Regions from separate parts of the Bacillus sp. EB106-07-01-XG149 genome, predicted to be linked through region 2. Evidence: predicted binding sites of a transcription regulator. Region 2 holds the regulator's gene; the other holds the start of a gene.
What was found. The regulator LexA, encoded in region 2, represses DNA repair genes until DNA is damaged. The targets are predictions, from matches to a motif close to CGAACATATGTTCG.
Positions count from the first base shown of each region.

Region 1: recN (DNA repair protein RecN) is a predicted target of LexA. The motif match lies at 1,811-1,824, and genes of this name have one in related genera.

Region 1 is NZ_JBYTDP010000002.1:481,973-486,194, forward strand. Features, by position in the region: gene recN (DNA repair protein RecN) at 1-1,691, opposite strand, end outside; gene argR (arginine repressor ArgR) at 1,957-2,406, opposite strand; gene AC3WTA_RS08535 (TlyA family RNA methyltransferase) at 2,549-3,388, opposite strand; gene dxs (1-deoxy-D-xylulose-5-phosphate synthase) at 3,392-4,222, opposite strand, start outside.
Region 2 is NZ_JBYTDP010000004.1:8,741-12,962, forward strand. Features, by position in the region: gene AC3WTA_RS17085 (PadR family transcriptional regulator) at 96-419, shown strand; gene AC3WTA_RS17090 (DUF1700 domain-containing protein) at 412-954, shown strand; gene AC3WTA_RS17095 (DUF4097 family beta strand repeat-containing protein) at 955-1,761, shown strand; gene lexA (transcriptional repressor LexA) at 1,850-2,470, opposite strand; gene AC3WTA_RS17105 (YneB family resolvase-like protein) at 2,613-3,269, shown strand; gene AC3WTA_RS17110 (DUF896 domain-containing protein) at 3,315-3,554, shown strand; gene AC3WTA_RS17115 (bifunctional metallophosphatase/5'-nucleotidase) at 3,594-4,222, opposite strand, start outside.

The DNA of each region.
Region 1 (4,222 bases), on a different contig from region 2:
AATTCTTTCGCATGTTCTGTCGTTAAATCTGTAATTTCCACACCAGAAATCATTCGAGCTATTTCTGTTACTTTATCCTCCATAGTTAAAACGGTAACTGATGTAATTGTCCGATCATTCGCTACTTGTTTTCGAATAAATAAATGTGAATCTGCCATTGAAGCTACTTGAGGTAAGTGCGTAATACAAAGTACTTGCGAGTTTACTGATACTCGATAAATTTTTTCCGCAATAGCCTGTGCAACTCGACCACTTACACCAGTATCCACTTCATCAAAAATAACAGATGCAACACCTTGATGCTTAGAAAAAATGCTTTTTAAAGCTAAAATAATTCGAGATAACTCTCCGCCAGAAGCGACCTTTGAAAGTGGTTTTAGCGGTTCACCTGGATTTGTCGAAATATAAAATTCCACATGATCGTAGCCATCCGCCGTAAGTCTTACCGGGGCCCCCTCCACAAGAGGCTCTTCAGCATTTCCTTCTCTCTTCATGATTCTCACTTCAAATTTTGTTTTCTCCATATATAATTCTTTTAATTCCTGATGAATGGCATTTGTAAGATGCTCTGCAAGCTCATGACGCATAGTACTTAACGACGTTGCTTCTTTCAGAATAACACTTTCTAATTCCTTTAACTGCTTCTTCGTCGTTTCAATATGAACGTCTTTATTTTCAATCGTAAAAATTTCTTGTTCAATTTTATCAGCATACGCTAAAATCTCTTCTACAGTATTTCCATATTTTCTCTTTAGCATACGAATTTCATTTAAACGCGTTTCAATTTCGTCTAAACGCTTCGGATCATATTCCATCATATCGAGCTTTTCTCTAAGTTGATATGCAACTTCTTCTAATAAGTAGTAGCTATTTGCAATTGAATCATGATTTTCTTGATACACTTCATCTAAATGTGTAATACTCTCCATTTGTCCCATTGCGCTTCGTACATTATCTAACCCTTGTCCGTCAGCACTTAACGAGCGATATGCATCGCCTAATGCTTTGTAAATTTTTTCGAAATTAGAAATTTGCAATCGTTCTTCAGTTAATTCAATTTCTTCATCCATCTTTAAATCTGCCTTACTGATTTCTTCATGCTGGAATTGAATTAAATCTAAGCGATGCGCCATTTGTTGTTCATTTTCACTTAACGATTTTAACTGTTTTTTTAATTTCTCATAGTCAGCGTATACATTTTGATATATACCCAATTGTTTAACAATGCGATCTCCATCAAAATGATCAAGCATAAACATATGACGCTCTTCATTCATTAAATCTTGTGTTTCGTGCTGCCCATGAATATCAACAAGTGTTTTTCCAATTTCCTTTAATATACTAAGGGTGACCAGTTTCCCATTTACACGACATACACTTTTTCCGTTTGCAGCGATATCACGCTTCAAAATAATCATGCCGTCTTCTATTTCTATATCCAACTCTTCTGCCTTTTCAATACACGGATGCTTTTCATCTTCTACATAAAATAGCCCTTCTATCTCAGCTTTTTCTGTTCCGTATCGAACAAATTCCGCTGAACCACGGCCACCTACAAGTAAACTAATCGCATCAATAATAATCGATTTTCCGGCCCCTGTTTCACCACTTAAAACCGTTAACCCTTTTTGAAAAGAAATATTTAATGCCTCAATAATAGCAAAGTTTCTAATCGATAATTCCGATAACAATGCCCCATTCACCTCGTTATAAACTAATCCCCTATTAAGGGCTTTTCTCAGTTCTTCATTCAAATAGTCATACTATATGTTTGTATGTATAAATTACTTTTCTAACCGCTCCATTGTACCAAACATTCGTTTTACGGGTCAATCCACCTATTTTCTAATTTTATTCAAAGAAAATATTATATTACAATTAAGAATTCACATTTTTAACCAATAAAAAAATCCTGTTCACTTTCCACTTTACAGAGGAAAGCAAACAAGATTTTTTTTACAACATATTTAAGAAACGATCAGAGACAACACCTGTATCTTCAGGTGTACGGCAAATAATTAAGCAAGTATCATCACCACAGATGGTTCCGATGATCTCATCCCACTCTAAATGATCAATAAGTGCTCCAAGTGAATGAGCGTTACCAGGCAGTGTTTTTAGCACAAGCATATGTCCTGCCGTGTCTAATTTTACAAATGAATCCACTAGATTGCGTTTTAATTTTTGTAACGGGTTAAATCGTTGATCTGCTGGCAAGCTATATTTATAGCGCCCATCATGTAATGGCACTTTCACTAAGTGCAGTTCTTTAATATCGCGCGATACTGTTGCTTGCGTTACATTAAATCCCTCATTACGTAAAATATCAACTAATTCATCTTGTGTTTCAATTTCTTTGTTCGCAATAATTTCCCTGATTTTAATATGGCGCTGACCTTTATTCATACATTTGCACCTCACACTATCTCTTACCATAGTTTAAACATTGGTATACTTCACTTATTTATGTTAACTTATAATTCGTTGCTTGTACACAATTGTTTTTACAATCATTATACAATTACAACAAAAAGAGGAACAACATATGTTATTCCCCTTTTCCTTTTTGTTTTAGGACATCATGCGCCTCTGTAACTACTTGCTCAACAGAAACTGGAGAATGATTTTCGCCATTCTCACGTTCACCATGCCATTTCAGATGAATTAAAAATTCAATATTACCATCCCCACCCGTAATTGGTGAGAATGTTAAACCTTCTACGTCGTATCCTTCTTTTATAGCAAAGTCGACAATCATTTCTACGACAGCCTCATGTACTTTTCGATCACGAACGATACCTTTTTTCCCAACTTGCTCTCTTCCAGCTTCAAACTGTGGTTTAATTAACGCTGCTACATCCCCATTAGGCATAAGCATTGTTTTTAAAACCGGCAATATAAGCTTTAATGATATAAATGAAACATCGATACTAGCAAATTGCGGTAAACCACGTTCTAAGTCTGCTGGTGTCACGTAACGGAAGTTTGTCCGTTCCATTACGACAACACGCTCATCTTGACGCAATTTCCACGCAAGTTGATTGTATCCTACATCTAATGCATAAGATAATTTCGCTCCGTTTTGAAGCGCACAATCTGTAAAGCCACCAGTTGATGAACCAATATCTATCATAACTTTATCTTGTAAATCCAGGTGAAATGTCTCCAATGCCTTTTCAAGTTTATAACCACCACGGCTTACATACGGCATAACTTGTCCCTTCACCGTAATCTCTGTATCTTGTGGGATCTTCTCTCCTGGCTTATCAAGTCTCATCTCATTCGCATATACAAGTCCGGCCATAACGGCGCGTTTTGCTTTCTCACGTGTTTCTATAAGTCCTCGCTCTACTAATAGTACATCTACTCTTTCTTTTTTTGCACTCATTTGTTACGCCCTTTTTTGTTTTGATGGAATCATTGTATGAATACGGTCTACAACAGCATCTGTCGTTAAACCAATTTCTTCTAATAATTTTGTTACACTACCGTGCTCTATGAAACGGTCTGGAATACCCATTCGTTCAATTAACGCACTATGGTACCCGTTCTCAGACGCAAATTCAACTACTCCCGTTCCAAAACCACCAATTAAGCAAGCTTCTTCAATCGTTAAAATCGGTATATTTTTCCCTAAGAGATCATGTAAATATGCTTCATCCATCGGTTTAATAAAGCGAGCGTTCACTACTTTCACTGAAACTCCAGCCTTTTCAAGACGCTCAGCTGCTTCCATTGCCATTGGTATTGTCGTACCAAATGTTAAAATAGCCGCTTGTGTACCTTCTTTTAACGTTTCCCAAGTACCGATTGGAATCGCCTTTAATTCTTCATCCATATGAACACCAAGTCCATTACCGCGCGCATAACGTAATGCGATTGGTCCATCTTCATATTGCATCGCCGTATATACTAAATGTTGCCCTTCATTTTCATCTTTCGGCATCATAAGTACCATATTCGGCAAATGACGTAAGAATGAGATGTCAAATACACCTTGATGCGTTTCACCATCTGCTCCTACTAAACCAGAGCGATCGATTCCGATGAAGACATTTAAATTTTGGCGGCATATATCATGAACAACTTGATCATATGCTCTTTGTAAAAATGTTGAATAAATCGCTAAGAATGGCTTCATTCCTTGCGTTGCCATACCCGCCGCCATTGTTGTAGCATGCTGTTCTGCAATACCTACATCAATCATACGATCCGGGAATTC
Region 2 (4,222 bases):
ATAGTACCTTGCAATGAATAATACTAAGTGTTATATTATGGATATAATAGGTACCGTGTATTGAATAGTACTGAAATGAGAAAGGGGGATTGACCTTGAACGTTCAGTTTAAAAAAGGCGTGTTAGAACTTTGTGTTTTAGCACTTGTGAAACGTAAAGATTGTTACGGCTATGAACTTGTTCAGCAAATCTCAAATAAATTTTTAATATCGGAAGGGTCAGTGTATCCTTTATTACGTCGTTTAACGAAAGAAGGATATTTTCAAACGTATTTAAAAGAATCTACAGAGGGGCCACCTCGTAAATATTATCAACTAACGGAGCAAGGGGAGACGCAACTGAATTTGTTAGTAACGGAGTGGCGTGATTTTGCAAAAGGCGTACAAGAAATTATTGAAGGGGTGGAATGGGATGAGTAAAGAACAGTTCCTTAAAGAATTATCAAGTCATCTTAGAAAGTTACCGGAAGAAGAGGGGAAAGATATTTTATTTGATTATGAAGAGCATTTTCAGTTTGGGAAAGAAGAGGGGAAAACTGAATCGGAAATAATAAAAGGCCTTGGTTCTCCGAAAGTAATTGCGAAAGACTTACTTGCTTTGTATCGCTTTGATGAAATGAAAAAGGACCCATCTACTTCGAATATAACAAGGGCTGTCATGGCTGCGATTGGACTTAGTTTGTTTAATTTCATTATTGTGTTAGGCCCGTTAGTTGCAATTATCGCTTTTATATTTTCTTTTTGGGTCGGTGGGATTGCTAGTGTAGTGACACCATTTTTGGTTATTGCAAAAGTATTTATGGGTACTTTTATATGGTTGGATGTATTCGTTAGTATAACGTTTGTTGGAGTAGGTTTGTTGTTATGTATTATCGCTTATTATAGTACGAAGTGGTTTAAAAAGTTATGCGTACGTTATGTAATATGGAACTTCAAAATGATAAAAGGGGAGTAGATGATGAAGAAAATATTGTTAGTAGCTATCGCTTGTATCATTATTGGAGTAATAGGGATTTCACAAACATATGAAAAAGCAGTGCAAACTGCAGAAAAAGGAAACAAAGAAGACGTTATTAAAAACGAAACATTAAAAAATATACAAGTTAAGTTAGACGCTGGGGATATTGTTGTCCAAAAATCTCCCGACTCTTCTTTTTATGTAAAGCACACAGGAGATGCACGTAAACAAGAGATTCGTATTGCCGAAGATGGTGATACATTAAAAATTATTGGGGAAAGAGAAAAAGGTGCTTCATTTGATTTTTCCTTTTACAATTTCAAGTTTCAAACGTCTACATTGACTATATTTGTACCAGAACGTTCTTACCAAGAGATAAAAATAAATTCATCAACTGGACAAATAGAAGTAAGTGATGTGAAAAGTGATCGTGTAAGTGTTGGGACACTCGCTGGAGAAGTAGATTTGAAACATGTCACAGCTAAGAGTGTGGAGGGTTCTACAAAAGCTGGTGAGGTGAATTTAAAAAAGGTAATAGGGAAAGTAACAGCGAAAACGGCTAGCGGGGATGTATATGTTGTGGATCATGATCCGAAGTATGATGTAGAGGCAAGTTCAACTGCTGGGGATGTAGATATTACTTTATTAGAAAAACCACAAGATGCAGTTATAACTGGGCAAAGCGCTGCTGGCGACGTGATGATTTTTAATGAAGAAAATAAAAATATAACAATTGGCAATGGTAGTAAAAAGATTAGCGGTAAAACAGCTGCTGGCGATGTGACGATTGAAACTCGTTCATAAGAAATAAAATGTATGAAAATCTATCAAAATACAAAAAAAGAAGATAATTACCGTATATAGATAAGGTAATTATCTTCTTTTATTATTCTTAATGTAAATCACGATATACGCCAATTACTTTTCCAATAACTGACACTTGTTTTAAAATGATAGGTTCTAATGAAGAGTTTTCCGGTTGTAGACGGAAATGGTCTTTTTCTTTATAGAAACGTTTAACAGTTGCTTCGTTATCTTCTGTTAAAGCGACTACAATTTCACCGTTGTATGCAGACTGTTGTTGGCGAACAACAACTAAATCCCCATCGAAAATACCAGCTTCAATCATACTATCTCCGGAAATACGTAACATAAATACTTGGTCTGCTCCAGCAACAATGCTAGCTGGAAGTGGGAAGTGATCTTCTACACTTTCAACTGCTGTAATCGGTAATCCAGCAGTAACTTTTCCGACAATTGGAACTTGAATAACAGATTGTGTTTCTGTATCCATTCGGTTGTCACCTAAAATTTCAATTGCTCGTGGTTTTGTTGGATCGCGTCGAATATATCCTTTTTCTTCTAGTCGTGATAAATGTCCGTGCACTGTAGAACTAGAAGCGAGGCCGACTGCTTGACCGATTTCACGTACGGAAGGTGGATATCCTTTTTCTTGTACTTTTAGCTTAATAAAGTCGAGAATGTCTTGCTGGCGTTTCGTTAACTTTTCCATGTTTTCTAACACCTCGTTTTCTTTCATTTTTCTTATTAATAAGTATAACATGCGAAAAAACATTCTACAAACATAAGTTCGAACGAAAGACGAATTTATGATACACTAATAAGGAAAATATAGTGAGAAAGAAGGGTTCAAAATGAATGCAATTATTTATGCACGTGTGAGCACAACAAAAGAAGAACAGGAAACATCATTATTGCGTCAAAAAGATGAATTATTGCATTTAGCTGAGCGCTATCAAATGAATGTTGTAAAGGTGATTGAGGAGCAGGCTAGTGGTTATACAATTGAACGTGATGGCATATTAGAAGTGCTAGATACAATTCGCGATGAACAAGTTGATGTACTTCTCATACAAGATGAAACGCGCCTTGGTAGAGGGAATGCAAAGATTGCATTAATGCACTGTTTACATAAAGAGGGAATAAAAGTATATACGCATAGGCATAATGGAGAATTAGAACTCTCTGACTCTGATTCGATGGTGCTAGATATAATTGGGATTGTTGAAGAGTATCAAAGAAAGATCCACAATTTAAAAATTAAACGTGGCATGCAAAGAGCGGTAGAGAAAGGATTTCGTCCAGAGAATAATTTGAAAAATCGTCATTTAAGTATAGGACGTGAGAAAAAAGAAGTGCCAATTGAGGAAATTGTACGTTTACGCCGGAATGAATTAACTTTTGAAGAAATTGCAGCAACACTTCGTGGTTTTGGTCATGATGTTTCAAAAGCAACTGTACATCGAAGATATGTAGAATATACAAAGCAATTGCTTGATAAAGAGGACTAACTATTGTATGATAATAATCAGTTTTGAGTAAAAGGGGGATTCGAGATGCAAAGTCACGAACTCATTGAACGCATTAACTTCTTAGCGAAAAAAGCAAAAGCTGAAGGTTTAACTGAAGAAGAACAACGTGAGCGCCAATCGCTACGTGAACAATATTTAAAAGGATTTCGTCAAAATATGTTAAACGAACTTAAAGGAATTAAAGTTGTTAACGAAGAAGGTACTGATGTTACACCGGCGAAATTAAAAGCTTTAAAAAAGCAAGATAATGCAAAATTAAACTAAAAGATGGGCGAAGCCCATCTTTTTTATTTATTATATCCGTTATTTAATAACTTTCCAGTTGTTATTGACTGTTGCTTCTATCTTTTTGTGCTTCAATATATAGTTAGCGATAAGTTCAGACATATCTGTTGGTATGTCTTTTATTACGGGCTTATTTTGAAACATAAAGAAGTTCCCTCCGCCGCTTGCGCGATAATTATTCATAACGACGTCATATTCTTCGTTCATATGAAGTGGAGCGCCTTTATACTGTAAGGATTCTGCTCTCTCGCCAATTGGTTTGGAAATGTTTAATACGTACGAAATTCCTTCCCACATATCGTAATTATAGTGTTGCGGCTTTGGTTCTATGTAGGCAGGGTTTACGATGATAGTTCCATCTGCTTTTAATATGAAATAAGAAGCAGAGAGTTCAAGGGCATCTTTTATATCCGCTCCAGTTATTCTAATTACTTTTAATGTATTTGGATAAATATAATTAGAAACGATGTCACGCATTGTTACGCGATTAGGGAAACCTGGAGATGTATTATGGAATAAGCTTGTACAAGAAATGGAAACATTAGCTATATCCATTTGTATTTTATTTATGAATTCAATAAAAGGATGATCTTGCAAACGAGTTTGCATAGCATCTGAAATTTGCATGTCCCCATAGATTATTCCAA